Regions from separate parts of the Enterobacter sp. FW301-JW81 genome, predicted to be linked through region 2. Evidence: predicted binding sites of a transcription regulator. Region 2 holds the regulator's gene; the other holds the start of a gene.
The links. Region 2 encodes PurR, which represses purine synthesis genes. Its sites were predicted from a motif close to CANGCAAACGTTTGCNTG; they were not measured.

Region 1 (14,731 bases), on a different contig from region 2:
TTGCGTCAGACGCTGGACACCCGTATGAATCTGGAGATGGCGGTTACGGAAGAGATGCTGGCCATTGCCTGCGAGACTCAGCCGCATTTCTGCTGCCTGGTGCCTGAAAAGCGTCAGGAAGTGACGACCGAAGGCGGTCTGGATGTTGCCGGGCAGATCGACAAAATGCGCGATGCCTGCAAACGCCTGGCGGATGCCGGTATTCTGGTTTCCCTGTTTATTGACGCCGATTTCGCCCAGATTAAAGCGGCGGCCGACGTGGGTGCACCGTATATCGAAATCCACACCGGCTGCTATGCCGATGCCAAAAACGATGCCGAACAGGCCAAAGAGCTGGATCGCATTGCCAAAGCGGCCACGTATGCCGCAAGCCTGGGCCTGAAGGTTAACGCCGGACACGGCCTGACCTACCACAACGTTAAAGCCATCGCCGCCCTGCCGGAAATGCACGAGCTGAATATCGGCCACGCCATTATTGGCCGTGCGGTGATGAGCGGTCTGAAAGAGGCGGTCTCAGAGATGAAACGCCTGATGCAGGAAGCGCGTCAGTAATGGCCATTCTGGGCTTAGGCACCGATATCGTTGAAATAGCCCGCATTGAAGCGGTGATCGCCCGTAGCGGCGATCGCCTCGCAAGGCGCGTGCTGAGCGATAACGAATGGGCTATCTGGGAAGCGCATCAGCAGCCGGTACGTTTCCTGGCGAAGCGCTTTGCGGTAAAAGAGGCTGCCGCCAAAGCCTTCGGGACCGGCATTCGTAATGGCCTGGCGTTTAACCAGTTTGAAGTGTTTAACGATGAGCTGGGTAAGCCACGCCTGCGTTTATGGGGCGAGGCGCAAAAGCTGGCGGAAAAGCTGGGCGTGAATCACATGCACGTGACGCTCGCCGATGAACGCCACTACGCCTGCGCGACGGTGATTATTGAAAGCTAGAGTTTGTCGGCGTGATGCATCAGGACAAACTTATCCCACAATTGCTCTTCGCTCTCGACGTGTGCCGGATCCTTCAGGATGGTATTCGGGATCGGGCACACTTTCTGACAGGTCGGCGTTTCATAGTGGCCGATGCATTCGGTGCAGCGGTCGCTGTTAATCTCATAAATGCTGTCGCCCATCGAAATGGCCTGGTTCGGGCATTCGGGTTCGCACATATCGCAATTGATGCATTTTTTGGTGATTAACAGCGCCATCAGGAAATTCTCAGAAACAACACAAACAGGGCGGGCATTATACGCTCATTACGCGCTCATGCTAAACCAGTTTCTTTACCAGCTCCTCGCTGTGACGAATGCGCTCGGGCGCACGCTCCAGATCCTGTTGCACCAGCGCCATGAACAGCAGGTCCGTCAGCATCATTTGCGCACTGGTGGATGAAATAGCCGCGCTGCGCGTAGCCTGCTCTTCGGCAATGGTATATAAACAGCGCGTTGCCCGCTGCTGCAGGGCATTCGGCGTAAAACCGGTGATCGCCAGAATTTTCCCGCCGACGCGCAGGGCTTCGTCGGTGGCCATGTTGATTTCACGGCGCTCGCCGGAGTAGGAGATCGCCAGCAGCAGATCGTCAGGATCCATCGCCTGCACGGTCGCCAGCAGGGCGTGCATATCCTGCTCGACGATGGCGTTAAGCCCAATTTTTGTCAGCTTCCAGCCAAAGTTACGCGCCACCAGACCGGACGCCCCGATGCCGGTCAGAATGATACGCCGCGCGCCGCGCAGCATCGCCACGCTTTCCAGCAACTTCTCTTCCGTATTCACATCGAGCGTCGCATGCATGGCCGCCACGTTCTCTTTGATCAGCTTTTCGCCGACCAGCCGCATCGGGTCATCACCGCGGATCTGATTATGCACCGGCATAGACTGCGGATTGGGGTTGCTCACCAGCGCTTCGCTGATCGCCAGCTTGAGGGCGGGGAACCCCTTAAAGCCAATCTTCTGGGCAAATTTCACCACGCTGGACTGGCTCACGCCGGCTTCGCTCGCCAGCTTCTGCGAGCTGAGATGGCGCGCGCGATCGGGTTGAGAAAGCAAAAAATCCGCCAGCTTTTTGTCGCTTTGAGCAAAGCCTGCATAACGCTGGCGAATGCGAATTAAACAGTTCATACGGTCTCCTGGCGAAAATGTGATTGTCTGCGCAAATACGAATTTTGCTCGCCTGAATGAATTTTATATTCCATTATAGTGTGATTATTATGAATTAAAAATTCTTGAGGTACATAAAGATGAATCTTGGCTCACTTGTTTCAGAAACGCGTAACCCGCAAACCATGGATCTGGACGCACTCTCCACCCTGGAGCTGGTTAACCGCTTTAATCAACAGGATACGCTGGTCGCGCAGGCAGTGAAAGAGACATTGCCCGAGGTGGCGAAAGCGGTCAATGCGGCGGCGCAAGCGCTCAAGGCCGGTGGTCGTATTATCTACATGGGGGCCGGAACCAGCGGGCGTCTTGGGGTTCTGGATGCGTCTGAATGCCCGCCAACCTTTGGGGTGCCGCACGGTCTGGTGGTCGGGTTGATTGCGGGCGGGCCCGGCGCGCTGCTGAAAGCCGTTGAAGGGGCGGAAGATAACAAACAGTTGGGTGAGGATGACCTGAAGGCGCTGAACCTGACGGCGAAGGATCTGGTGGTCGGGCTGGCGGCATCCGGGCGCACGCCGTACGTCATTGGCGGCCTGGAATACGCCAACCAGACCGGCTGCACGACGGTGGCCATCTCCTGTAATCCGGGCTCGCCGATTGCGCAGGTGGCGGCTATCGCTATTTCGCCGGTTGTCGGGCCGGAAGCGCTCACCGGCTCCACGCGCCTCAAATCCGGGACCGCGCAAAAGCTGGTGCTTAATATGATCTCCACCGGCGCGATGGTGAAGTTCGGCAAGGTGTATCAGAACCTGATGGTGGATATGCAGGCCACTAACGTCAAGCTGGTGGACAGAGCCTGCCGCATGGTGATGGAAGTGACAGGCGCAGGCCGCGAAGAGGCGGAAATCGTACTCAAACAAACCGATCACGACGTTAAACCGGCCATTCTGATGATCCTGAGCGGGCTGGATGCGGCTGCCGCGAGAGCCAAACTCGCCGCGCATAATGGCTTCTTACGGGCGGCATTAGAAAACTAACAGAGGCGTGTATGGACAAAACAGCAGCGCTCGCCAGCGATATCCTGCAGGGGATCGGTGGGGAAAAAAATATTCAGCGTCTCGAAAACTGCATGACGCGCGTGCGCGTCGAGGTGCATAACGACGACCAGCTTGACGTGCCGCGTCTGAAGCAGCTTTCCGGCGTCAGCGGCTATGTGAAACAGGGCCAGCAGCACCAGCTGATCGTCGGGCCGGGGAAAGCAGCGCAGGTTGTTGATGCCATGCGCGCGTTGATGGGCGGCGGCGCGAGCGCGTCGATTGACGATGCTGAACGCACCAAAGCGCAGGCGAAGGCCAAATACAAAGCCCCCATGAGCGATGCGCTGCGCCAGCTGGCAAACGTCTTTATCCCGCTGATCCCGGCGTTTATTGCCTCGGGCCTGATCACCGGGATCATCAATATCCTCAAGCGGCCGGATATTGTGGGCGATTTTGCCACTCAGTATCCAAACCTGTTGGGTATCCTGGGGATCTTCGGCAGCGCGGTGTTTGCCATCATGAATATTCTGGTCGGGGTGAATACCGCAAAGGTGTTTGGCGGATCGCTGGCCATGGGCGGGGTAATGGCGGGCATCTTGTCCAGCCCGCAGCTGGCGCAGATAACGCTGTTTGGTGAGGCGCTTCAGCCGGGCCGCGGCGGAGTGATTGCGGTGCTGCTGGTGGTCATTCTGATGTGCTGGATCGAGAAAAGGCTTCGCGCGGTTCTGCCCGGCTCGATTGAGCTTATCCTGAACCCGCTGCTGACCACGCTCATTACCGGTAGCGTGGCGGTTGTGGCACTCCAGCCCTTAGGCGGCTGGATCTCAGAAGCCATCGCCCACGGCGCGTCTCTGGCGATTGACCGCGGCGGCCTGTTAGTGGGGGCGGTGCTGTCGGGAACCTTCCTGCCGCTGGTGCTGACCGGCCTGCATCAGGGGCTGGTGCCGATCCACGTCGAGCTGGTGCAGGCGCACGGTTCTAACGCGCTGCTGCCTATCCTGTCGATGGCGGGGGTGGGGCAGGTCGGCGCGGCGATAGCCGTACTGATGAAAACCCGCAACGCGCGTCTGAAAAAAGTGATTAAAGGCGCGCTCCCGGTCGGGCTGCTCGGCATTGGCGAGCCGCTGATTTTCGGCGTCACGCTACCGCTGGGTAAACCGTTCCTCGCGGCGTGTCTGGGCGGCGCGGTGGGCGGGGCGCTGATCAGCTACTGGAAAGTTGCTACCGTGATTACTTTTGGTCTATCCGGTTTACCGCTGGCATTAACCATCGTGACCGGAAAAGTCATGCTCTATCTGTTAGGCTATTTAGTGGCGGTGATCGCCGGGTTCCTGTTTACCTGGCTATTAGGATTCAACGACCCAGAGGAGTAAGGTTTGGCCAATCACGCGCGTCGCATTGTCTTTTTTGACCTCGATGGAACGCTGCATCAGCAGGATATGTTTGGTACGTTTATGCGCTACCTGCTGCGGCGTCAGCCTTTGAATGCGCTGCTCGTGCTGCCGCTCTTACCGGCTATCGGTATCGCGCTGCTGGTGAAAGGCCGCGCGGCGCGATGGCCGATGAGCCTGCTGCTCTGGGGATGCACGTTTGGACACAGCGAAGCGCGGCTCAAACAGCTTGAACAGGATTTTGCACACTGGTTTCGCGGTCACGTCGCCGCCTTTCCGGTGGTGCAGGCGCGCCTCACTGCCTACCTCGACGCCAACGATGCCGACATTTGGCTCATTACCGGCTCCCCGCAGACGCTGGTGGAGCAGGTCTATTTTGATACCCCCTGGCTTCCGCGCGTGAATCTTATCGCCACGCAAATCGCCCGCGGTTACGGCGGTTGGGTGCTGACCCTGCGCTGCCTTGGGCATGAAAAAGTGGTGCAGCTGGAGAAACGCATCGGTACGCCGCTGCGCCTTTACAGCGGCTACAGCGACAGCAAGCAGGACAACCCGCTGCTCTATTTTTGCCAGCATCGCTGGCGCGTCACTCCTGCGGGCGAACTTCAGCAACTCGAATAGTCTTCTCTAAAACGGGCGTGTATAATGCCGCCCGCTTTTCGACTGGAGTATCAACCGTTGTCCAACCCTGAATTCTCACACGAATACTGGATGCGCCATGCGCTTACGCTCGCTCAGCGCGCCTGGGAAGAGGGCGAAGTGCCCGTGGGCGCAGTGCTGGTTCATAACAACCAGGTGATTGGCGAAGGGTGGAACCGTCCCATTGGCCGCCACGATCCTACCGCGCATGCTGAAATCATGGCGCTTCGCCAGGGCGGTCTGGTGCTGCAAAACTATCGCCTGCTTGAGACCACGCTGTATGTGACGCTGGAGCCGTGCGTGATGTGCTCCGGCGCGATGGTGCACGGCCGGATCGGTACGTTGGTCTTCGGCGCGCGGGATGAAAAAACCGGCGCGGCCGGTTCGCTGATGGACGTACTGGGTCATCCTGGGATGAACCACCAGGTGAAGACTATCGGTGGGGTGCTTGCACCAGAGTGTTCGGGGCTATTAAGCGATTTCTTTCGAATGCGCCGTCAGCAGAAAAAGCAGCAAAAGGCAGAATTGAAGCTGTCGGACGATTAAGTTCGTCCGGCGCCACGACCGGGTAGCTTTGTGCCAGCTGCTTTGCTTCTGTCGCCTCTTTCTCTTTCTCCAGCAGATACCCGACCAGGCTAATCTGATATTTACGGATATTTTCCACGTAGGCGTAGGCTTCATGCCCGCGCGCGTAGCCGTATGTCAGCTTGTTATACCATGGCTTCTGGCTCAGCAGCGGCAGGCGCTGCTTAACGTCTGACCAGCTGTCCGGGTTACCTTTGGTTTTCGCCGTCAACGCTCGCGCATCAAGCATATGCGCGTAGCCCATATTGTAGGCTGCCAGCGCAAACCAGATCCGCTCTTCTTCCGGCACCGTTTCCGGTACTTTGGCCATCATATCCTGCAGATAGCGCGCGCCGCCGCTGATGCTCTGTTCGGCATCGGTACGGTCATTCACGCCCAGGCTCAGCGCGGTATTTTTGGTTAACATCATCAAACCACGTACGCCCGTGGGAGAGGTGGCCTGAGTATCCCAGTGGGATTCCTGATATGAGATAGCCGCCAGCAGTTTCCAGTCAATCTCCTGGGCGTATTTTTCGAACAACGGCTGCAGGTCCGGCAGGACGCTGTCTACCGCGCGCAGGAAGCTGCGGGTGTCAACGTAGTCAAAGTCGTCACCGTGGCCGAGGTACTTCTCCTCCAGACGCGCCAGGGTACCGTCTTCATTGATGGTGTTGAAGAAATCGAGCATCGCGGCAGAGAGAGTTTGATCGTCGTCGAGCTGGGTAAACCAGGTCACGGGCTGCTCGTCGGTGACGTCCAGCGCCACGGCGATTTCAGGATGCACGCGCTGGAAAAGGCTGATCGCGACCGAATCGGCGATGGTGTAGGGCACTTTCTGGTCTTTTACCTGCTCCAGCAGCTCGGTCGTGCCGAGCTTAGGATCCACCGTCCAGCTCAGATCCGGGTATTTCTTCTCCTTGAGCTCGCGCAGATCGTCAATCACCACGTGGCCGGGAGCAATCGTCAGCTGCCGATCGTTAATTGACGCCAGCGAGCGCGGACGCAGGCTCCCGACGCGATAGACCAGCTGCTGCGAAACGGAGTAGTAGGTCGGGCCCGGCTGGTAGTTCTTGCTGCGCTCGCTGTTATACACCAGCCCGGCGGCCAGCATATCGGCATCGTCGTTATCGAGGTCATCAAACAGCTGGTTGATATTCTGGCGGACGGTAATTTTAAGCTTCACGCCAAGATAATCGGCGAACTGTTGCGCCAGTTCATAATCCAGACCAATGATTTTGCCGTTGATGTCGCTGTAAATCAGCGGGGAGTTGAGGGTACTGACGCGCAATTCCCCCCGCTCCTGAATGGCGACGATACGGTTTTCGGCTTTGCCGAACCAGGGGATGGAAGGCCAGAGGGCCACTGCCAGCAGCAACGTTACAATGCCGATGAGCAGATAATTAATCTTTAATTTTTTCAATTAGTTAATTCTCTGCGACGCCGGTTGCCTCAGTCTGCTGTAGCCATGTTAACATTAAGGTTTGCCATTGAATGAGCGGCATTTTGCGTAAACTTGCGCCACTTGGCAACCAATTAGAGAGACAGGTCACATCTATTGTTAAACGTCTGTGCTGATTTTATTTCGACGCAAACGGTTTCGTCGGCGCTCAGGATTCTTTATAATGACGCCCGTTTTCCCCCCCTTGCGCACACTGTAAGCGCCCCGGCGCTTCGAAGACGAGAGACTTATGATGGAAATTCTGCGTGGTTCGCCTGCACTGTCTGCCTTCCGTATTAACAAACTGCTGGCACGTTTTCAGGCGGCCGACCTTCCGGTAAGCAATATTTACGCTGAGTATGTCCATTTTGCTGACCTGAATGCCCCCCTGAATGCAGAGGAGCGCGTACAGCTGGAACGCCTGCTCAAGTATGGCCCAAGCCTGAGCAGCCATACGCCAACCGGCAAACTGATCCTTGCGACGCCTCGTCCGGGCACCATCTCCCCCTGGTCTTCCAAAGCCACCGACATCGCCCACAACTGTGGTCTGAGCCAGATTAACCGTCTGGAACGCGGCGTAGCGTACTACGTGGAAGCGTCGACCCTGAGCGAAGCCCAGTGGCAGGCGGTTGCGGCCGAGCTGCACGATCGCATGATGGAGAGCGTATTTGCCTCTCTCGATGACGCGCAGAAGCTTTTCTCCCACCATCAGCCAGCGCCGGTACAGAGCGTGGACCTGCTGGGGCAGGGCCGTCAGGCGCTGATTGACGCCAACCTGCGTCTTGGATTGGCGCTGGCAGAAGACGAAATCGACTACCTGCAGGACGCGTTTGTTAAGCTCAACCGTAACCCGAACGATATTGAACTCTACATGTTCGCGCAGGCGAACTCTGAGCACTGCCGCCATAAGATTTTCAATGCCGACTGGGTCATCGACGGCGAACAGCAGCCGAAGTCGCTGTTCAAAATGATTAAAAACACCATGGAGAAAACCCCAGACCACGTGCTGTCTGCCTACAAAGACAACGCCGCGGTGATGGAAGGTTCCGAGGTGGGCCGCTTCTTCGCCGATCGCGAAGCAGGGCGCTATGACTTCCATCAGGAGCCCGCGCATATCCTGATGAAGGTCGAAACCCATAACCACCCGACGGCCATCTCCCCGTGGCCGGGTGCGGCGACCGGTTCCGGCGGTGAAATCCGTGACGAAGGTGCGACCGGTCGCGGGGCTAAACCAAAAGCAGGTCTGGTCGGTTTCTCCGTCTCCAACCTGCGTATCCCGGGCTTCGAGCAGCCGTGGGAAGAAGATTTCGGCAAGCCGGAACGCATCGTGACCGCGCTGGATATCATGACCGACGGCCCGCTGGGCGGCGCGGCGTTTAACAACGAATTTGGTCGTCCGGCGCTGAACGGTTACTTCCGTACCTATGAAGAGAAAGTGGAGAGCCACAACGGCGAAGAGCTGCGCGGCTACCACAAACCGATCATGCTGGCGGGCGGGATCGGCAACATTCGCGCCGATCACGTGCAGAAAGGCGAGATCGTCGTTGGCGCGAAGCTGATCGTACTGGGCGGCCCGGCGATGAACATCGGCCTGGGCGGCGGAGCGGCTTCTTCTATGACCTCCGGTCAGTCTGATGCGGACCTCGACTTTGCGTCCGTGCAGCGCGATAACCCGGAAATGGAACGCCGCTGTCAGGAAGTGATCGACCGCTGCTGGCAGCTGGGCGACGCGAACCCGATCCTCTTTATTCATGACGTTGGCGCGGGCGGTCTGTCTAACGCCATGCCGGAGCTGGTCAGCGACGGCGGTCGCGGTGGCCGTTTCAACCTGCGCGATATCCTGAGCGATGAGCCAGGCATGAGCCCGCTGGAAATCTGGTGTAACGAATCTCAGGAACGCTATGTTCTGGCGGTTGCCGCGGATCAGCTGCCGCTGTTTGACGAGCTGTGCCGCCGCGAGCGCGCGCCGTATGCCGTCATTGGTGAAGCGACCGAAGAGAAACACCTGTCCTTAAGCGACACCCATTTCGACAACCAGCCTATCGATCTGCCGCTGGACGTTCTGCTCGGTAAGACGCCGAAGATGACCCGCGACGTGCAGACCCGTAAAGCGGCAGGCAAAGCGCTGGATCGCCAGGGCATCACCGTGGCGGAAGCGGTTAATCGCGTGCTGCACCTGCCGGCTGTTGCTGAGAAAACCTTCCTGGTGACCATCGGCGACCGTACCGTGACCGGTATGGTATCGCGCGATCAGATGGTGGGCCCGTGGCAGATCCCGGTGGCGAACTGCGCCGTGACCACCGCGAGCCTCGACAGCTACTACGGTGAAGCGATGGCGCTGGGTGAACGTACGCCGGTCGCGCTGCTGGACTTCGCCGCGTCTGCTCGTCTGGCCGTGGGTGAAGCCCTGACCAACATCGCCGCGACGCAGATTGGCGATATCAAACGCATCAAACTTTCCGCGAACTGGATGGCCGCAGCCGGTCACCCGGGTGAAGACGCCGGCCTCTACGAAGCCGTAAAAGCGGTGGGTGAGGAGTTGTGTCCTGCGCTGGGGCTGACCATTCCGGTGGGTAAAGACTCCATGTCGATGAAGACCCGCTGGCAGGAAGGCAGCGAGCAGCGCGAGATCACCTCTCCGCTGTCGCTGATCATCTCCGCGTTTGCGCGCGTGGAAGACGTGCGTCATACCGTTACGCCACAGCTCGTGACCGAAGACAACGCCCTGCTGCTGATTGACCTGGGCAAAGGGCATAACGCGCTGGGTGCCACGGCGCTGGCGCAGGTTTACCGTCAACTGGGTGATAAGCCTGCCGACGTGCGCGACGTGGCGCAGTTAAAAGGCTTCTACGATGCGATTCAGGCGCTGGTTGCGCAGCGTAAGCTGCTGGCCTATCACGACCGTTCCGACGGTGGCCTGCTGGTAACCCTGGCAGAGATGGCCTTCACCGGCCACTGTGGTGTGGAAGCGAACATTGCAACGCTTGGCGAAGACCGTCTGGCGGCGCTGTTCAATGAAGAGCTGGGCGCGGTGATTCAGGTACGTGCGGCAGATCGCGATGCGGTTGAAGCCATCCTTGCGAAGCACGGTCTGGCAGACTGCGTGCATTATCTGGGTAAAGCCGTTCAGGGCGACCGCTTCGTCATTGAAGCAGACGGCCATGCGGTATTCAGCGAAAGCCGCACCACGCTGCGTATGTGGTGGGCGGAAACCACCTGGCAGATGCAGCGCCTGCGTGATAACCCGGAATGTGCCGATCAGGAGCATAACGCGAAGGCGAATGACCAGGATCCAGGTCTGAACGTGAAGCTCTCTTTCGACATCAACGAAGATATCGCCGCGCCGTACATTGCGACGGGCGCGCGTCCGAAAGTGGCCGTGCTGCGCGAGCAGGGCGTCAACTCCCACGTTGAGATGGCGGCTGCCTTCCACCGCGCGGGCTTTGACGCTATCGACGTTCATATGAGCGACCTGCTGGCGGGCCGTACCGGTCTGGAAGATTTCCAGGCGCTGGTGGCGTGCGGCGGCTTCTCTTACGGCGACGTGCTGGGCGCGGGTGAAGGCTGGGCGAAGTCCATCCTGTTCAACAGCCGCGTGCGTGACGAGTTCGAAACCTTCTTCCACCGTCCGCAAACGCTGGCGCTGGGCGTGTGTAACGGCTGCCAGATGATGTCTAACCTGCGCGAGCTGATCCCGGGCAGCGAAGCCTGGCCGCGCTTTGTGCGTAACCAGTCTGACCGCTTCGAAGCGCGCTTCAGCCTGGTCGAAGTGACCCAAAGCCCGTCTCTCCTGCTGCAGGGAATGGTTGGTTCGCAGATGCCAATCGCCGTTTCCCACGGCGAAGGTCAGGTAGAAGTGCGTGATGCCGCGCATCTGGCTCAGCTTGAGAGCAAAGGCCTGGTGGCGCTGCGCTTCGTTGATAACTTCGGCAAGGTGACTGAAACCTACCCGGCTAACCCGAACGGTTCCGCCAATGGTATTACGGCGGTGACCAGCGAAAGCGGTCGTGCAACCATCATGATGCCGCACCCGGAGCGCGTGTTCCGCACCGTGAGCAACTCCTGGCATCCGGAAAACTGGGGCGAGGACAGCCCGTGGATGCGTATCTTCCGCAACGCGCGTAAGCAACTGGGTTAAGATGTAAAGCTGGTACCTTGTAGGCCCGGTAAGCGTAGCGCCACCGGGCTTTTTTATGCGTGTCGCAAAATTGCGACAAAGAAGGTAAGTTGCTGTCTCCAAAAGGAGACACTTAACTCATTGATTTTTAAATGGCAATACGGGTTCACGTTAAGGTGTTGCTTAATAGCGACACTTAGCCTGGAAATCATTCAATCGTTAATTAACGGGAAAAATGAGTAAAAGCTATATATATCAAATCGTTAATTTTTTGTTTTGCATTATGGCACGGGTGTTGCATAATATTAACCAGTGGCTCATTCACCTTCTTATGTCAGCCCCTTCGGGACGTGCTACATAAACTTCGAATGACGCACAAAAAGGTGCCTGCCGTCCAACTACTGATCATAGCGATGCTTTATCAGGCCAGGGCGAAACGTCGAGTTAGGCACCGCCTCATTCCATGACAAAGCCGGGTTTTTACCCGGCTTTGTTGTATCTGAAGGGCAGACTCAGTTACGCTCTGCGTAAACCCCCATTAAGAGAGTAATGCGTTGAAACGCTGGCCCGTTTTCCCCCGCTCCCTGCGACAGCTCGTCATGATGGCCTTCCTGCTGATCCTGCTGCCGTTACTGATCCTTGCCTGGCAGGCGTGGCAAAGTTTGAACGCGCTGAGTGCTCAGGCGGCATTGACCAACCGCACGACGCTTATAGATGCCAGACGCAGTGAGGCGATGACCAACGCCGCGCTGGAGATGGAGCGAAGCTATCGCCAGTATTGCGTGCTTGACGATCGGACGCTGGAAAAGGTTTATCAGAGCCAGCGTAAACGCTACAGCGAAATGCTGGACGCTCACGCGGGGGTACTGCCTGACGACAAACTGTATCAGGCGTTACGTCAGGATTTAAACGATCTTGCGCAGCTGCAGTGCCACAATAGCGGGCCGGATGCCGCTGCCGCCGCGCGCCTTGAGGCCTTTGCCAGCGCCAACACCGAGATGGTGCAGTCAACGCGCACGGTGATTTTCTCTCGCGGCCAGCAGCTTCAGCAGGAGATTGCCGAGCGCGGCCAGTTCTTCGGCTGGCAGGCGCTGGTGCTGTTCCTGGTGAGCCTTGGGCTTGTCGTGCTCTTTACCCGCATGATCATCGGCCCGGTGAAGGGTATTCAGCGGATGATCAACCGCCTGGGGGAAGGGAAATCACTCGGCGATACGGTCGCTTTTAAAGGACCGCGCGAGCTGCGCTCCGTCGGCCAGCGCATTATCTGGCTGTCCGAGCGCCTGGCGTGGCTCGAATCTCAGCGCCATCAGTTCCTGCGCCATATCTCTCATGAGCTTAAAACGCCGCTGGCGAGCATGCGTGAAGGGACGGAGCTGCTGGCGGACGAAGTGGCAGGCCCGCTTACGTCAGAACAGAAAGAAATCGTCGAGATCCTGGATAACAGCAGCCGCAATCTGCAAAAGCTGATTGAGCAACTGCTGGATTACAACCGCAAGCTGGCTGACGGGGCGGTTGTACTGGAGGACGTCGAGATTGAACCGCTGGTGGATATGGTGATCTCCGCCCATAGCTTGCCGGCAAGAGCTAAAATGATGCATACCGGTGTTGAACTGAATGCGCCAGCGTGCCTGGCAGAACCCATGCTGCTGATGAGCGTTCTGGATAATCTTTACTCCAATGCGGTGCACTATGGTACTGAATCCGGTAACATTTATATCCGAAGCTATACGAATGGTTCACGGGTGTTTATTGACGTCGCAAACACCGGCACCCCGATCCCCGATGACGAAAAAGCGATGATCTTCGAACCCTTTTTTCAGGGCAGTCATCAGCGGAAAGGTGCGGTTAAAGGAAGCGGTCTTGGCTTAAGCATCGCCCGGGACTGTATTCGACGCATGCAGGGCGAGCTAAATATTGCCACGGACGAACGTTCAGACGTTTGCTTCCGTATCGAACTGCCCCTGAGCCGGAAAAACCAATAAAATGAATCTATATCTGGTGAGTATGTCACACGTCTTTTTCCGCGCCGTACGCGCGGTGTTTTCCCGCAACACGTTTCGCCTGGGTCTGCCGTGTTTATTTCTGGCAGGCTGTGTTTCCCACGTGCCGCAAAGTGCGATCAGTGGTAAACAAGAAGATAAATGGCCCGATAATCAGCTGGCAGATTTCCTCTCAACCCGCTGTGACGATATCTGGAACCTGTCAGGACATGACGTCGAAAGCAACCCGCTGTTCTGGCTGCGTGGAATAGACTGCGCCCAGCGTCTTGCGCCAGTAGACGCCCGCTCGAAAGCGGCGATGCTGGATGACGACACCTGGCAGGACGCTTTCAAGCGCGGCATTTTACTGGCAGATGCAAAAATTACCCCCGTTGAACGCCGCGCCAGCGTGACCCGACTGGACACGTTTGTGGTCAATCTTCCGGTACAGGTTCGCCCGGTATACCAGCTCTGGCGTGATGGGCAGACATTACAGCTACAGCTGTCCGAAGAGCGCTCTCGCTACAGCAAGCTGCAACAGTCCACCGACAGCGAGCTTGATACGCTGCGTCAGCAGCAACAGCATTTGCGTACGCAGCTGGATACCACGACGCGTAAGCTGGAAAACCTGACCGATATCGAAAGACAGCTCTCGTCGCGTAAATATCAGTCGGGGAGCTCATCCGCAGCACCGGACAGCGATACGCCGAAACAAGAGGATGTAAAGCATGACGAGCCGTAAACCTGCCCATCTCTTACTGGTGGATGACGATCCCGGGCTGTTAAAGCTGCTGGGGATGCGTCTGGTGAGTGAAGGCTACAGCGTCGTAACCGCTGAAAGCGGGCTGGAAGGGCTGAAGATCCTCAGCCGCGAGAAAATCGATCTGGTGATAAGCGACCTGCGGATGGACGAAATGGATGGCCTGCAGCTGTTCGCGGAGATCCAGAAGCAGCAGCCGGGTATGCCCGTGATTATCCTCACGGCGCACGGCTCAATTCCGGATGCGGTTGCGGCGACCCAGCAGGGGGTATTCAGCTTCCTGACCAAGCCGGTGGACAAAGACGCGCTTTATAAGGCAATCGACAGCGCGCTGGAACATGCCGCCCCGGCGGGGGATGAAGCGTGGCGGGAGTCTATCGTCACCCGCAGCCCCATTATGCTGCGTTTGCTCGAACAGGCCCGGATGGTGGCACAGTCTGACGTCAGCGTGCTCATCAACGGCCAGAGCGGAACCGGGAAAGAGATCCTGGCGCAGGCTATTCACAACGCTAGCCCGCGCAGCAAAAACGCCTTTATTGCCATCAACTGCGGCGCGCTGCCGGAACAGCTGCTCGAATCTGAACTGTTTGGACATGCCCGCGGCGCCTTCACCGGCGCGGTAAGCAGCCGGGAAGGGCTGTTCCAGGCCGCGGAAGGGGGCACGCTGTTCCTCGACGAGATTGGTGACATGCCTGCGCCGCTGCAGGTTAAACTGCTGCGCGTGTTGCAGG
Region 2 (14,731 bases):
CAGGAAGATGCCGTCCGGCTTTAAATTACGATCCACCACCTCAAAGTAGGTGTCGTAGTTTTTCGGCCCAACGTGCTCGAACATACCCACGGAAACGATACGATCGAACTGTTCGTTCAGGTCACGGTAATCCTGCAGCCGGATATCCACATCGAGACCCTGGCAGCGTTCCCGCGCCATTTTTTGCTGTTCCGCTGAAATCGTGACGCCGACCACGCTGACGCCATAGTGCTTCGCCATAAAGTACGCCAGCCCGCCCCAGCCGCAGCCGATATCCAGCACGCGCATACCGGGCTGTAGCTGCAGTTTCTCGCTAATCAGACGCAGCTTAGCCTGCTGAGCCTCTTCAAGCGTCGACGCGTCTTTCCAGTAGGCGCAGGAGTACTGCATGAAAGGGTCAAGCATGCGGTTGAACAGGTCGTTGCCAAGATCGTAGTGTTCTTTGCCGACGATCCACGCGCGTTTTTTACTTTGCAGATTAAACAGTCTGGCAGAGGCGACACGCAGGGTGTCTTTCAGGTTGCGGGGGAGTTGATTTTCCAGACCGGCACGCAAAACGCTGGCGAAAAAGATATCCAGCCGTTCGCACTCCCACCAGCCGTCCATATAGCTTTCTCCCAGTCCTAACGATCCCTCACGCAACACGCGTTTAAAAAAGTCGGGATGTTTGACCTGGGGATCGGATGGCGAAGATCCGTTGATAGTGATGCCTGCACGACCCAACAGTTCACTGACGATCCGGGACCAGTTATCGTCCGGAACGCTGACTTCTTCTATACACGATGAACTCATAGCTTCTCCATCACCCTACTGTGATCAGAACCTTAAAACAGCGTAGACGCTTTTTTGGTTTGTGAGAAATCTCACGGTAAATACCGCGAGGCTAGTATCCGACGTAGAACAGAGGAAGGGAGATAACCCTTGCCGAAAATGCCTTCCATGGTAAAACGGGAGCACTCCGGCTCCCGTTAACGCTTAATATTTATCGTATTTAATCGAACCAAATTTAGTATAGGCCTCAAAATTTGGTGATTCAATAGAAAATTCTTAGCAACCTAATCACTGAAAATTAACATGATTTCTGGCGCAATTACGCATGTGACGTTTCAACCTGAGCGCGGTTATCCTGCTCACGCTGCGCGGAGGCCTGCATGCGATAGCCTATTACCGCCAGCGCAACGGTCACCAGCATCACGCTGGTGGTGGTCAGAAGCGGCGTAGCAATCAGCGCGGAGACCACCAGGCTTGCCAGGAAGCACAAACCCAGCTGCAGGGTGTTCTGCAGCGCGGCGGCGCGTCCTGTCGCCTGCGGGAACGGACGGAGCGCCTGCGCTACGACGATAGGGTAAATCGCCCCGTTCGCGACGGCCATCACGCAGAATGGAATCAAAATTTCAGCCAGACCGGCGCCCGGAATAAAGCCAACGGCCCAGGTCCCGATAACGCTCAGGGCATACAGCACCAGCAGCCATGGCAGCATCTGCTGACCTTCCCACTTTTGCAGCGCTGCACGACAGCCGTATCCGCCCACCAGGAACGCGATGGTCTGCGGAACGTAGCTCAGCCCGATGGCTGCCGGGCTGTATCCCATATCGTGCAGAATAAACGGCGAGCCGGTGAGCCACGCGAAGAAGCTCGCCGAGCAGGCGGCATAGATCAGGACATTGCCGCGATACGCTTTGGTGCCCAGCAGGGAAGTGAAGGTGATTGGCTTCGCGTCAGCATGCGCCTCTTTTTTATGCGCGGGCTTGAGGGCAAACGCCGGCAGCATTAGTACCAGCGTGATGGCAAACAGCGTGGCAAAAATGGCCTGCCAGTCAAAATGCGCGAGGATCCAGCTGCCCAGCAGCGGAGCAAGGGCTGGCGAGAGTCCCACGAGCGGCATAATGGTGGCGAAAATACGGTTTGTGCGGTTAGCCGGGTAGTAGTCGGTAACCAGCGCCTGCCAGGTGACGGCAGCGGCACAGACGCCCACGGCCTGAATAAAGCGCAGCACCAGCAGCCAGGTGGCGTCGCGTACCCATAGCATCCCCAGACAGCCAACGGCAAAAATGGCCAGACCCAGCAGCAATACCGGTTTACGACCAAAGCGATCCGAGAGCGGTCCCCAGAGCAGCTGTGCGAAAGCAAAACCGGCGAGGAACAAACTCAGGCTGGCGCTGATGGCCGCGGCAGGCGTCTGCAGATCTTCCTGCATAGCGGCGAAAGCCGGCAGGTACATATCGGTGGCCAAAAAGCCCAGCACGCTTAAGCCGCCGAGCCAGACTAAAAAACCTTTCCTGGGTTGCATTATTTTATTCTCCTTAAGGAGGCAGGTGTACGTTGGCGCTGAGTGTAGGGAGTGCAAAGCCGCTTGTGAAACGCTAATATTTGGCGGGTGCATTCAAAAATTTTGCAGGCAGAAAATGTGGTCAGATTATTCTCTTGAAGTGGTCGATGCTGTCGCGCGTAACGGCAGCTTTAGCGGTGCGGCGCAGGAGCTGCACCGCGTCCCTTCGGCTATCAGCTACACCGTGCGTCAGCTCGAAGAGTGGCTGGCGGTTCCGCTGTTTGAACGGCGCCATCGTGATGTCGAATTAACGCCCGCCGGCGCGTGGTTTTTGAAGGAAGGGCGTTCTGTTATCAAAAAAATGCAGATCACCCGCGAACAGTGTCAGCAGATCGCCAACGGCTGGCGGGGGCATCTTTCCATCGCGGTGGATAATATCGTTAAGCCGGAACGCACCCGGCAAATGATCGTCGATTTCTATCGGCATTTTTCTGACGTCGAGCTGCGGGTCTCGCAGGAGGTGTTCAACGGCGTCTGGGATGCGCTGGCGGACGGCAGGGCAGAGATGGCGATTGGGGCCACGCAGGCGATCCCGGTCGGGGGACGTTACGCCTTTCGCGATATGGGCATGCTGAGCTGGAAGTGCGTGGTGGCACGCGATCATCCGCTGGCGGCAATGGAAGGGCCGTTGAGCGACGATACGCTACGCAACTGGCCTTCACTGGTGCTGGAGGATACCTCCCGTTCATTACCCAAGCGTATCACCTGGCTTCTGGATAACCAGCGGCGGGTGGTGGCCCCTGACTGGGAATCGTCGGCGACGTGCCTCAGCGCCGGGCTGTGCGTCGCGATGGTGCCCGTGCACTTTGCGCGCCCAAAAATCGATACCGGAGAATGGGTTGAACTGACGCTGGAGAATCCCTTCCCGGATGCGGCCTGCTGCCTCACCTGGCAGCAAAATGACGTCTCACCCGCCATGGACTGGCTTCTGGATTATCTGGGAGACAGCGAAACGCTGAACCGGGAGTGGTTACGGGAGCCAGCGTAGCTGGCCCCGTAGAGCGATTAACGACGGTAGTCGCGGAACGGGCCATCCGCAACGGAACGGCGTTCGATAAGGCGCGGGTGAACTTCAATGGACTGCGACTCTTCGCGCTTGTTGACGATCCTGTCCATCAGCATGTTGAAGGCCGTTTCGCCCAGCGAATCTTTCGGCTGGTGAATGGTGGTCAACGCTGGCGTAAAGTAGCGCGCGTTACGCACGTTATCATACCCGATCACGGAAATATCCTGCGGTACGCGCAGGCCCAGCTCATCGGCGGCGCAGAGCGCGCCCATCGCCATGATGTCGCCCCCGCAGAACACGGCGGTCGGACGATGCTGCTGGGAGACGATCTGCTGCATAGCGCGGTAGCCCGACTCCGGCTCAAAGTCGCCCTGCACGATCCAGTTTTCCGGCACGTTGATCAGCGCTTCTTCCATTGCTTTCATGAAGCCGGCCAGACGGCCCGCGCCGGTGTTGCGCTCCAGCGGACCCGGGATCACGCCAATCTCGCGGTGACCGCGTTCGATCAGGTAACGACCGGCCATATAGCCGCCTTCAAAGGCGTTATCGATAACGGAATCGGTGAAGTCCGCGCGCGCTTCGCCCCAGTCCATCACCACCATCGGAATATGGCGATACTCTTCGAGCATGGACAGCACGGACTCCGGATACTCGGAACACATCACCAGCAGGCCATCAACACGCTTTTGCGCCATCATCGACAGGTAGGCGCGCTGTTTTTCAATGCTGTTCCACGCGTTGCCCAGAATCAGGGTATAGCCTTTCTGGAAGCAGTTTTTCTCAACTGCTTCAATGATCTCGGCAAAATAGGCCGCTTCACTGCTGGTGGCCAGCAATCCAATAGATTTGGTGTGATTAACCTTGAGGCTTCGCGCAACCGCACTTGGCGAATAGTGCAGCTCTTTGATCGCGGCCCAGACGGCATTGCGCGTCTCTTCCGCCACGAAGCGGGTTTTGTTAATAACATGTGATACGGTTGTAGTGGAAACGTTTGCGCGTTTTGCTACGTCTTTAATTGTTGCCATTAAATGTCACTCCAGACCATATCCTAAACTCCTGAAAAACTTGAAGGTAAACGTTTGCCTTCTCTCACCCTTATTTCGCAATGTTGAGTTGCGGCACGCCGGGAAAACGACACGGGACGTCAGGAGGGGGTCAATGGCCGGTACGCTAATAAATTTAGCGTGGAATTTTGTCCTATCTTGATGAAAAGGGGAAGAGGTAAAGTGTTTATCAGTTTAAATCCAGGAAGATTTTTGACGTAAACTGTGCAAAAATGAGCAGGCTCACTTTTCGTGGGGGGATTAAAAGGAGAAAAATTGATGAGTTCCGATCTGAAGTTTTCGCTGTTCACCACCGTTATTGTGCTGGCTCTGATTGTCGCTGCCGGTCTGACGGCTGCGCTGCACTGATTTACGCGGAGGGAGAGCGTTCTCCCTCCCGATCGCCCCAATTGTTACTTCTCATGCAAAAATCTTTTGCCATTTTGTTAACTTCTAATTTTTTGTGATTGATGTCATGCTTTCGGCTTCTTTGTTCTGTGTCCCCATATGACACGGCATCCGGAGTTGACGCATGAAAATCAATTTTCCCCTGCTGGCCCTGGCGATTGGCGCTTTTGGGATTGGCACCACTGAATTCTCCCCGATGGGGTTACTGCCTGTTATTGCCCGGGGCGTGGACGTCTCGATCCCTGCTGCAGGCATGTTAATCAGCGCCTACGCAATCGGCGTGATGGTAGGCGCGCCGCTGATGACGCTTCTCCTTTCGCACCGCGCGCGCCGCAATGCGCTGATTTTCCTGATGGCGATTTTCACCCTGGGCAACGTGCTTTCCGCCATTGCGCCGGACTACACCACGCTGATGCTGTCTCGCATTCTGACCAGCCTTAACCACGGCGCGTTCTTTGGGCTGGGGTCGGTCGTGGCGGCAAGCGTGGTGCCAAAACACAAGCAGGCGAGCGCCGTGGCAACCATGTTTATGGGCCTGACGATTGCCAACATTGGCGGGGTGCCTGCGGCGACCTGGCTGGGTGAAGCGATCGGCTGGCGTATGTCCTTCCTGGCGACCGCCGGGCTAGGCGTGATTGCCATGGTGGCGCTGTTCTTCTCCTTGCCAAAAGGCAGAGCGGGGGAACGTCCTGACGTGCGCAGAGAGCTTTCGGTGCTGATGCGCCCGCAGGTGCTCTCCGCGCTGCTCACCACCGTCCTGGGGGCAGGGGCGATGTTCACCCTTTACACCTACATTTCGCCGGTGTTGCATGACATCACCCACGCGACGCCTCTCTTTGTTACCGCAATGCTGGTGCTGATTGGCGTGGGCTTCTCGATTGGCAACTATCTGGGTGGGAAATTTGCCGACCGTTCCGTGAGCGGGACGCTGAAGGGCTTCTTAACCCTGCTGATTGTCATCATGATCGCCATTCCGTGGCTGGCGCGTAACGAGTATGGGGCCGCCATTGCGATGGTCGTCTGGGGTGCCGCAACCTTTGCCGTGGTTCCACCGCTGCAGATGCGCGTGATGCGTGTCGCGCATGAAGCGCCGGGTCTCTCATCTTCGGTCAATATTGGTGCCTTCAACCTGGGCAATGCACTCGGTGCGGCGGCCGGTGGGGCCGTGATTTCAGGGGGGCTGGGGTACAGCTTTGTGCCGGTGATGGGGGCAATCATTGCCGCCCTCGGCCTGCTGCTGGTGATGATGTCGGGTCGTAAACAGCCGGAAGCAGCCTGCGCTGCTGAATAAACCAAAAACGCAGAAGGGCGAGCCCTTCTGCGTGTCTCTTACGCGGCGAAGTTCTTCGCCACAAAGTCCCAGTTAACCAGCGCCCAGAAGTGCTCCAGGTAGTTAGGACGCGCGTTACGGTAATCAATGTAGTAAGCGTGTTCCCAAACGTCTACGGTCATCAGCGGCTTAGCGCTGGTGGTCAGCGGGGTGCCCGCGTTAGACGTAGAAACGATAGCCAGTTTGCCATCAGCTTCTTTGACCAGCCACGTCCAGCCAGAGCCGAAGTTCTTGATCGCGGCATCGGTGAACTTCGCTTTGAAATCCGCGAAGCTGCCAAATGCGGCGTTGATGGCGGCAGCCAGTTCACCGGCAGGCTCACCACCGGCATTCGGTGCCAGGCAGTGCCAGTAGAAGGTGTGATTCCACACCTGAGCGGCGTTGTTAAATACGCCACCCTCTGAGCTGCGGACGATCTCTTCCAGCGTTTTGCCTTCGAAATCGGTGCCCTTGATCAGGTTGTTCAGGTTGGTGACGTACGTCTGGTGATGCTTGCCGTAATGATATTCCAGGGTTTCCGCAGAAATGTGCGGTGCCAGGGCGTCTTTTGCATACGGTAGTGCAGGTAATTCGAACGACATTGCTTCTCTCCTTATTGTATTTTGCGTTGCCAATAACCACACAGACAACAGGGACAGGATAGCAAATTGAAAGGGTATGCAAAAGAGGAACTTACCCTGCCACGGGCGTGGCAGGGCAGGGGTTAGCGAATGGTTTTCGGTGTCATCACGCGACGCGCGCCGACGTAGTGACGTACCCAGTAGTCTTCACTGAGAGAGGTGATCTGAATATCCTGGCCGCTACGCGGTGACTGGATGAATTTTCCGTTGCCGACATAAACGCCAACGTGGTCAGCCGTGCCGCGGCCCTGAGTGCGGAAGAACACCAGATCGCCATTTTCCAGCTCACCGCGGTCAACCGGGGAAGCATCGCGCAGGTGGTACATCTCATTGGCAGTACGAGGAATGCGGAACTTGACCAGATCTTTATAGGCGTAATAGACGAGGCCGCTGCAGTCAAAACCGGTACGTGGCGAACTGCCACCCCAGTGATAAGGTTTTCCAATCTGCCCCATCAGCTTGTTCATCGCGGTTTTCTGCGCTTTCTGTACGCGCACTTTATGCACTTCCGCTATTTTCGAGACCTTTGTGCACTTCGCCTTGTGGCCTTTGCGCGTGATGCATTTTTCAGTAACGAGGTTGGCGGCGGTTTGCGAAGCTTTGCTTTTGGCGGTGTGGGCAGTGCGGGAAGATTTTGTTTTCGTCTTGCTGGAAGCGGTCTTTTTAGTCTGTGTGGCTGTTTTTTTCTTGTCGTTCTTAGCGGTGGTTTTTTTCTTACGTTCTGTGGTTTTCACCAGATGGTTTTTTTGTACGGCAGAATGCCGCGCCTGCTGAGAGGCGTTTGCCACTGGCGTGAAAGTGAGTGATGTAAACAGTAAAGCACAGAGCGTGATCGAGATTTTATTTATCCGCGCCACTGGGCAGTCCCCTGATAAATGCAGGTCATCAATAATACCCGCGTGTGATTTACAAAGCCCGTCGATTCTAATCCATAAAAACCCAGAAAGTTAATAGCATTTTTCAATCTACAATCGTGTTTCGTTAGCAAGTGCAAAAAAATTCATCGTTCTGTCGCACATTTGCCCATTCCCTAAGCAAAACCCTGACTGCCGCAGGGTTAAACACCATTTGCAATGCAACTTTTCGTGACTCGGGGTAGAATGTATAAACGTGACAAAAATGTTATTTTCCGATGCCAGTCTGAACCGCTACAATGTCAGACGAATGCCGTAACAGAAGTTAAAGGAAGCAAGACATGAGCACCACTATTGAAAAAATCCAGCGCCAGATCGCTGAAAACCCGATTCTGCTGTATATGAAAGGTTCTCCGAAGCTGCCAAGCTGCGGCTTCTCCGCGCAAGCGGTTCAGGCGCTGTCAGCCTGTGGTGAGCGTTTTGCTTACGTTGATATCCTGCAGAACCCGGACATCCGCGCTGAGCTGCCTAAATACGCGAACTGGCCGACTTTCCCACAGCTGTGGGTAGACGGCGAACTGGTTGGCGGTTGCGATATCCTGATTGAAATGTATCAGCGCGGCGAACTGCAGCAGCTGATCAAAGAGACGGCGGCTAAGTACAAAACTGAAGAGCCGGACGCAGAGTAATTTTCTGCGGAAATAAAAAAGCGACCCGCTATGTGGTCGCTTTTTTTTTGCCGGGTGGCACTGCGCTTACCCGACCTGTGATTGGCGATCGGCCTCATCACCCATCGGTAGCGGCCAGCCGCCCAGGCGCTTCCAGCGGTTGACGATCTCACAGAATAGCTCTGCTGTGCGCTCCGTGTCATACAGAGCGGAGTGGGCCTGCGTGCCGTCAAACTCAATCCCGGCCGTGATGCAGGCTTTAGATAACACCGTTTGTCCCAGCGCCAGGCCGCTCAGTGCGGCGGTGTCGAAGGTCACAAAAGGATGGAAGGGGTTTCGCTTGAGCGACGCGCGCTCCGCGGCGGCCATGGTAAAGCTGTGATCGAAGGTGGCGTTATGGGCCACCATGATGGCGCGGCTGCAGTTGCTCTCTTTCATGCCTTTACGCACCATTTTAAAAATGGCGTGCAGCGCATCATATTCACTGACCGCACCGCGCAGCGGATTGTGCGGGTCGATACCGTTAAACGCCAGTGCTTCCGGCTGTAAGTTTGCCCCTTCGAAAGGTTCAACGTGGAAATGCAGCGTGGTGTCCGGTGTAAGCCAGCCCTGTTCATCCATCTTCAGCGTGATGGCGGCAATTTCGAGCAGCGCATCGGTTTTAGCGTTAAATCCGGCTGTTTCTACATCAATGACAACGGGATAAAAACCACGAAAACGGTCGCACAGACCGCTAAATTGAGCGTTATCGGACATCAGGGTCTCTTACATGGGGGAAAAAGCAGAGCGCATTATGGCAAATTTTGGCGGGTGATGCAGTAAAACTACGGGCGCACGTTGCGCCCTGAGGGATCAGTTGCCCAGACCGCGACCGGCGTCTTTGGCTTCAATCAGCTCGATTTTATAACCGTCCGGGTCTTCCACGAACGCAATCACGGTGGTGCCACCTTTTACCGGACCCGCTTCGCGCGTAACGTTACCGCCGTTGCTGCGAATGCGTTCACAGGCTTCAGCCGCGTTGTCCACTTCCAGCGCGATGTGGCCGTATGCCGTGCCCAGCTCGTAGCTGTCTACGCCCCAGTTGTAGGTCAGCTCGATAACCGCCTCATCCGTTTCCGGGCCGTAGCCCACGAACGCCAGCGAGTATTTGTATTCCGGGTTTTCGCTGGTGCGCAGCAGTTTCATACCCAGTACGTTAGTGTAGAAATCAATCGAACGTTGCAGATCGCCAACGCGCAGCATGGTGTGAAGTAGGCGCATAATTTCCTCATTAACCTGTGGAACAGACTGTTTTTTTTGAACAGAAACGATGTTTTAGTATAGCGGCGAAGTGTCGCCGCTATCAATGAACAATGGCGAGATTACAGAGAAGGGTAGTCGGTGTAGCCTTCCGCGCCGCCGCCGTAGAAGCTTTCCGGACGCTGCGGGTTCAGTGCCGCTTTTTGCTGCAGACGGGCAACCAGATCCGGGTTGGCGATGTAGTCGCGGCCAAACGCGACGGCATCGATCAGCCCTTTATTAATCAGATCTTCGGCTTTCTCAGGGGTATAGGCCCCCGCACCGATGATCACGCCGTGGAAGCGTTCGCGCACTTTCTGACGGAACGCTTCAGTGTAAGGCTTACCGCCGGCCCAGTCCGGCTCGGACATGTGGAGATACGAAATACCGCGTTTCGCCAGCTCTTCAATCAGATAGAGCGCGTCGGCTTCTTCATTCGGGCCATTGTCAACGTTCTGGAAAGAACCGATTGGGGATACGCGGATGCCGATACGGTCCGGGCTCCACTCCTGGCAAACGGCGTCAACCACTTCCAGCACCAGGCGGGCACGGTTTTCGACGCTGCCGCCGTACTGGTCGGTGCGGTGGTTAGAGGACGGTGAAAGGAACTGGTGCAGCAGATAGCCATGCGCGGAGTGCAGCTCAACAAGGTCAAAGCCGGCTTCGCGCGCGTTGGCCACGGCCTGGCGGAAGTCGTTAACGATGCCCGGGATTTCGTCCAGCTCAAGGGCGCGTGGCATAGAGGTATCTACGCGGATCGCATTACCGTTTTCATCGCGCAGGGAAGTACGGGTATTGGCGCTCAGGGCCGAAGCGGAGACCGGAGCCTGGCCGCCGGGCTGAATGCTGCTGTGAGAGATACGACCGGTATGCCACAGTTGCACCGCAATGCGACCCTCTTCAGCGTGAACGCCCGCGGTGATTTTCTGCCATGCGGCAATCTGTTCCGGGCTGTGAAGACCCGGTGCACCCGCGTAGCCCTTAGCCTGAGCAGAAATCTGCGTGGCTTCGGTGATGATCAGGCCAGAGCTGGCGCGCTGACGGTAGTATTCACCCATCAGTGGGGTTGGGATGTCGCCCGGCTCAATGCTGCGCAGACGGGTAAGCGGAGCCATGAACACGCGGTTTGGCGCCGTGACGGCACCCACTTTCAGGGGGGTAAAGAGTTTTTCAGCTGACATAAAGACTCCTGAGTAGACCAGTCGACTAGTAATGAGTTAAAAAAAACGCCTGCTATACGCCAGGCGCAGTAATGCTGTTTTTCACATGTGCCAGCGCGCTTTCCAGCGGCACGGCGCTGCGCGAAATTTTTGCCTGCAGGTTAGCACCTAGCCAGAGCGCATATAACACCTGCGCCTGGGTTAACGGCTCGCCGGAAAAGGCCAGTGTTTTTTCATTGCGGCCTTTCTCCAGCGCCTGGGCCAGCAGGGCGATAACGCCGCTGGCGCCTTTATCCATCGCCGTGCGCATATCTTCAGAAAGATCGCACACTTCGGCAGACAGTTTGACCGTCAGGCATCCGCTGATAATGCCCTGCTGACAGAACTGGTTCAGCGTTTCCTGATAGTAGTTCAGAACACGATCGCGATAGTTACCTTCACCCGAGGCAAAGTGGGTCGCCAGACGCTGGTGGTAGCCAGCATAATGACGCTCCAGCATCGCCACGCCAAAGGCCTCCTTGGACCGGAAGTAGTGATAAAACGACCCCTTCGGTACTTCGGCGGTTTTTAACAGTTCGCTCAACCCCATACCGGTAAACCCGCGATGCATGCAAAGCCGCTCGCCGGTAGCCAGTAAATGTTCGCGGGTATCGTGTTCAGTATTTCTGCTCATGGCCGCACTCTAATAGACCGTTCGGTCTAATGCAAGCGAGTTTACTGACGACATGCGCTCAGAATATCCAGCTGCTGTTGGTAAACCTTTGATTTCACGTCCATCATGCCCAGCACGGTCGAGAACAAATTGTCCTGGGAAACCGCATTTTTTGCAGCGTGCTCACGTAAGCACTGTTCGTTAATGCCAAAGTTTTTCGCATAGTCCGGGGACAGCCAGAACATAAACGGAATGTGCGTTTGCTGCTCCGGTGCCAGCATGTACGGCGTACCGTGCAGATAGATACCGCTTTCACCCAGTGATTCCCCATGATCCGAGAGGTAAATCAGGGCGGTGTTCATGCTCGCCTGGCGTGCTTTCAGCGTATCGATGGTTTTACTGACCATGCTGTCGGTATACAGGATGGTGTTGTCATAGGTGTTAATCAGCGCCTGATGATCGCAATCCTGAATTTCGTTGGTATCGCAGGTTGGGGTGAACTTACGGAAATTATCCGGATAACGGCGATAGTACGCCGGACCGTGGCTGCCCATCAGGTGGATAACCAGCACCGTGTCCTGCTTCAGGCCATCCAGCACGTTGTCCAGACGGTAGAAATTGACATCGTCGATACAGGATTTGTCTTTGCAGAACTGGTCCAGTTTCCACTGCGTCATGTCGGTATGGGGTATGCGATCGCAGGCACCTTTGCAGCCGCCGTCGTTGTCGCGCCACAGCAGGTTGACGCCCGCATGGTTGAGCACGTCGAGCAGCCCTTCCTGATGATGAGCCAGGTCGGCATCGTATTTGCTGCGCGTCATGCCGGAGAACATGCAGGGAACGGAAACGGCGGTTTCAGTCCCGCACGAGGAGGCCTGCGGGAAGTTAATCACATCCTGCTTTTTCAGCTCCGGGTTGGTTTCACGCCCGTAACCGTTCAGGGAGTAGTTTGCCGCGCGAGACGCTTCGCCGACGACAAGCACCAGAACGGTTTTCTTTTGCTGACCGGAAATCAATGGCCCTTTATGGGCATCTTCGCCAATCCGCACCAGCGTTTGATCGCCTGCAAACCAGCGCATTTTGCTGTACTTCACCACGGCGCTGACATAGTTCGCCGGGGTCACCATTTTGACGATGCTTTTGTTGTTGCGAAACAGCGACGCGTAATCTTTATAAAACAGCGCTGCAATAAGGAAAATCACCAGCAGGGCACCGAGCATCGCGGCAACGCGCGTCAGCAGGGCATACCACCATTTTCCGGTACGGATGCGGGTCAACGCCAGCACAACCGAGGGAACGAGGCCGGCAAGGGCAATCCACAGAATCATCTGCGGGGTGACCAGGGCGGTGGCTTCCTGTGAGTTGGTTTCGAACACGTTCACAATCATGTTCTGATCGATCACCGCGCCGTAGGTGTACATAAAATAGGTCGCTGCGGCGCAACCGATGGTTAAGACAATCAGCAGCGGCTTGCGGATATACGGGATGTTTAGCAGGCTAAAGACAATCACCCAGCCGCAAAAAAGCACCAGCGGTACGGACGCGGCAAAGAGGATATCGTGCAGATGCGCAGGGGCGATAATCGCCCAGCTGCGCTGGATAAACAGCCCATTAATCAACGTAAAAAAGAGTGCACAGCCCAGAGTAAATTTAATGTCGTTACATTGTAACTTTTTGATTAACCACATCGAACGGGAAACCTGTCATTGTATTGATGGGCCGAGTATAGGGAGGGAAGATTAGTGAAACCTTAATGCCACAAATCTGTGGTAAAGCCCTTGCACGTGGCGCGTTTAACGTCTTCACTGTAGGTGAGAGTGGTTATCTGGAGGTGAGTGTGGCAGAGCAGCTGGAGTTTTTCCCCATCCAGAGCCCGTGCCGGGGTATTTGTCAGGTAGATGAACGCGGGTATTGCCGCGGGTGCATGCGTACCCGTGATGAGCGTTTTAACTGGCAAAACTTTAGCGACACGCAAAAACAAGAGGTGCTTCGCCTTTGCCGACAGCGACTTCTGCGCAAAATACGCGCAAACAAAGCCGGTGAGACCGAAGAACCGCAGCAGCCTTCACTTTTTTAACACGGTAATTGCGTATACTCATGACATTACGTCCTTGAGGAAAATGTTATGGTTCAGCGAATTACCCTTGCCCCCCAGGGGCCAGAATTCTCCCGTTTTGTGATGGGCTACTGGCGCCTGATGGACTGGAATATGTCCCCCCTCCAGCTGGCGAGCTTTATTGAAGAGCATATCGATTTAGGCGTCACCACCGTCGATCATGCGGATATTTACGGTGGCTACCTGTGTGAAGCCGCCTTTGGCGAGGCGCTCAAGCTGGTTCCGGCTCTCCGCGACCGCATGGAGATCGTCACGAAGTGCGGGATTGCCACCACGGCTAAACCTGAACATGCCCTCGGTCATTACATCACCGACAGCGCGCATATCATCAAGAGCGCCGAGCAGTCGTTGGTCAATCTGGCGACCGACCGTATCGACCTGCTGTTAATTCACCGTCCGGACCCGCTTATGGATGCTGATGAGGTGGCGGAAGCCTTCCTGAATCTGCATCAGAGTGGAAAAGTGCGTCACTTCGGCGTTTCAAACTTTACCCCGGCGCAGTTTGCGCTGCTTCAGTCACGTCTGCCGTTTACCCTGGCCACGAATCAGGTTGAGATCTCCCCGGTACACCAGCCGCTGCTGCTGGATGGTACCCTCGATCAGCTGCAGCAGCTGCGCATTCGCCCGATGGCCTGGTCGTGTCTGGGGGGCGGGCGCCTGTTTAATGATGATGAATTCCAGCCGCTGCGCAACGAGCTTGAAACCATCGCCCGCGAACTGAACGCTGAGAGCATCGAACAGGTGGTTTACGCGTGGATCCTGCGCCTGCCGTCAAAACCGCTGCCCATTATCGGTTCCGGCAAAATCGAACGCGTGCGTTCTGCGCTGGCCGCAGAAGAGCTGCAGATGACCCGCCAGCAGTGGTTCCGCATCCGCAAGGCCGCGCTGGGTTACGACGTGCCATAAACCGCCAGACGGTGACTTTCCGGTGAAATCTTTGCTCCTGGTATACACTTAAGGGGCAAAAAATAACCAGCGGAGGTCATATGAAGCGTTTTGCTCTGGCACTGGTCACGCTGGTTGTTTGCGCAGGGGCGCAGGCAGCCAGCGACGAAGTGGAAATGAATCTCGTCACCTCTCAGGGTGTAGGCCAGTCCATCGGAACGGTGAAAATCACTGAAACCGATAAAGGGCTGGAGTTCGCCCCCAACCTCAAAGCACTCCCTCCCGGCGAACATGGTTTCCACGTTCATGCTAAAGGCAGCTGTCAGCCCGCATTAAAAGAGGGCAAACCGTCTGCGGCGGAAGCGGCAGGAGGTCACCTTGA

Region 1: purL (phosphoribosylformylglycinamidine synthase) is a predicted target of PurR. The motif match lies at 7,291-7,308, and genes of this name have one in related genera.

What each region holds. Positions count from the first base shown of each region.
Region 1 is NZ_JBYTBA010000002.1:22,744-37,474, forward strand. It holds gene pdxJ (pyridoxine 5'-phosphate synthase) at 1-552, shown strand, start outside; gene acpS (holo-ACP synthase) at 552-932, shown strand; gene AC3WOK_RS07105 (YfhL family 4Fe-4S dicluster ferredoxin) at 929-1,189, opposite strand; gene AC3WOK_RS07110 (MurR/RpiR family transcriptional regulator) at 1,251-2,099, opposite strand; gene murQ (N-acetylmuramic acid 6-phosphate etherase) at 2,219-3,112, shown strand; gene AC3WOK_RS07120 (PTS transporter subunit EIIC) at 3,124-4,485, shown strand; gene yfhb (phosphatidylglycerophosphatase C) at 4,489-5,124, shown strand; gene tadA (tRNA adenosine(34) deaminase TadA) at 5,149-5,688, shown strand; gene mltF (membrane-bound lytic murein transglycosylase MltF) at 5,576-7,126, opposite strand; gene purL (phosphoribosylformylglycinamidine synthase) at 7,395-11,282, shown strand; gene qseE (two component system sensor histidine kinase QseE/GlrK) at 11,816-13,243, shown strand; gene qseG (two-component system QseEF-associated lipoprotein QseG) at 13,245-13,982, shown strand; gene glrR (two-component system response regulator GlrR) at 13,969-14,731, shown strand, end outside.
Region 2 is NZ_JBYTBA010000001.1:622,402-637,132, forward strand. It holds gene cfa (cyclopropane fatty acyl phospholipid synthase) at 1-792, opposite strand, end outside; gene punC (purine nucleoside transporter PunC) at 1,091-2,290, opposite strand; gene punR (DNA-binding transcriptional activator PunR) at 2,406-3,317, shown strand; gene purR (HTH-type transcriptional repressor PurR) at 3,335-4,360, opposite strand; gene cydH (cytochrome bd-I oxidase subunit CydH) at 4,658-4,747, shown strand; gene AC3WOK_RS03010 (MFS transporter) at 4,911-6,077, shown strand; gene sodB (superoxide dismutase [Fe]) at 6,116-6,697, opposite strand; gene AC3WOK_RS03020 (C40 family peptidase) at 6,820-7,593, opposite strand; gene grxD (monothiol glutaredoxin 4) at 7,932-8,279, shown strand; gene rnt (ribonuclease T) at 8,346-9,014, opposite strand; gene gloA (lactoylglutathione lyase) at 9,111-9,518, opposite strand; gene AC3WOK_RS03040 (alkene reductase) at 9,620-10,717, opposite strand; gene AC3WOK_RS03045 (TetR/AcrR family transcriptional regulator) at 10,770-11,369, opposite strand; gene eptA (phosphoethanolamine transferase EptA) at 11,411-13,036, opposite strand; gene AC3WOK_RS03055 (DUF1289 domain-containing protein) at 13,186-13,425, shown strand; gene AC3WOK_RS03060 (aldo/keto reductase) at 13,474-14,370, shown strand; gene sodC (superoxide dismutase [Cu-Zn] SodC) at 14,451-14,731, shown strand, end outside.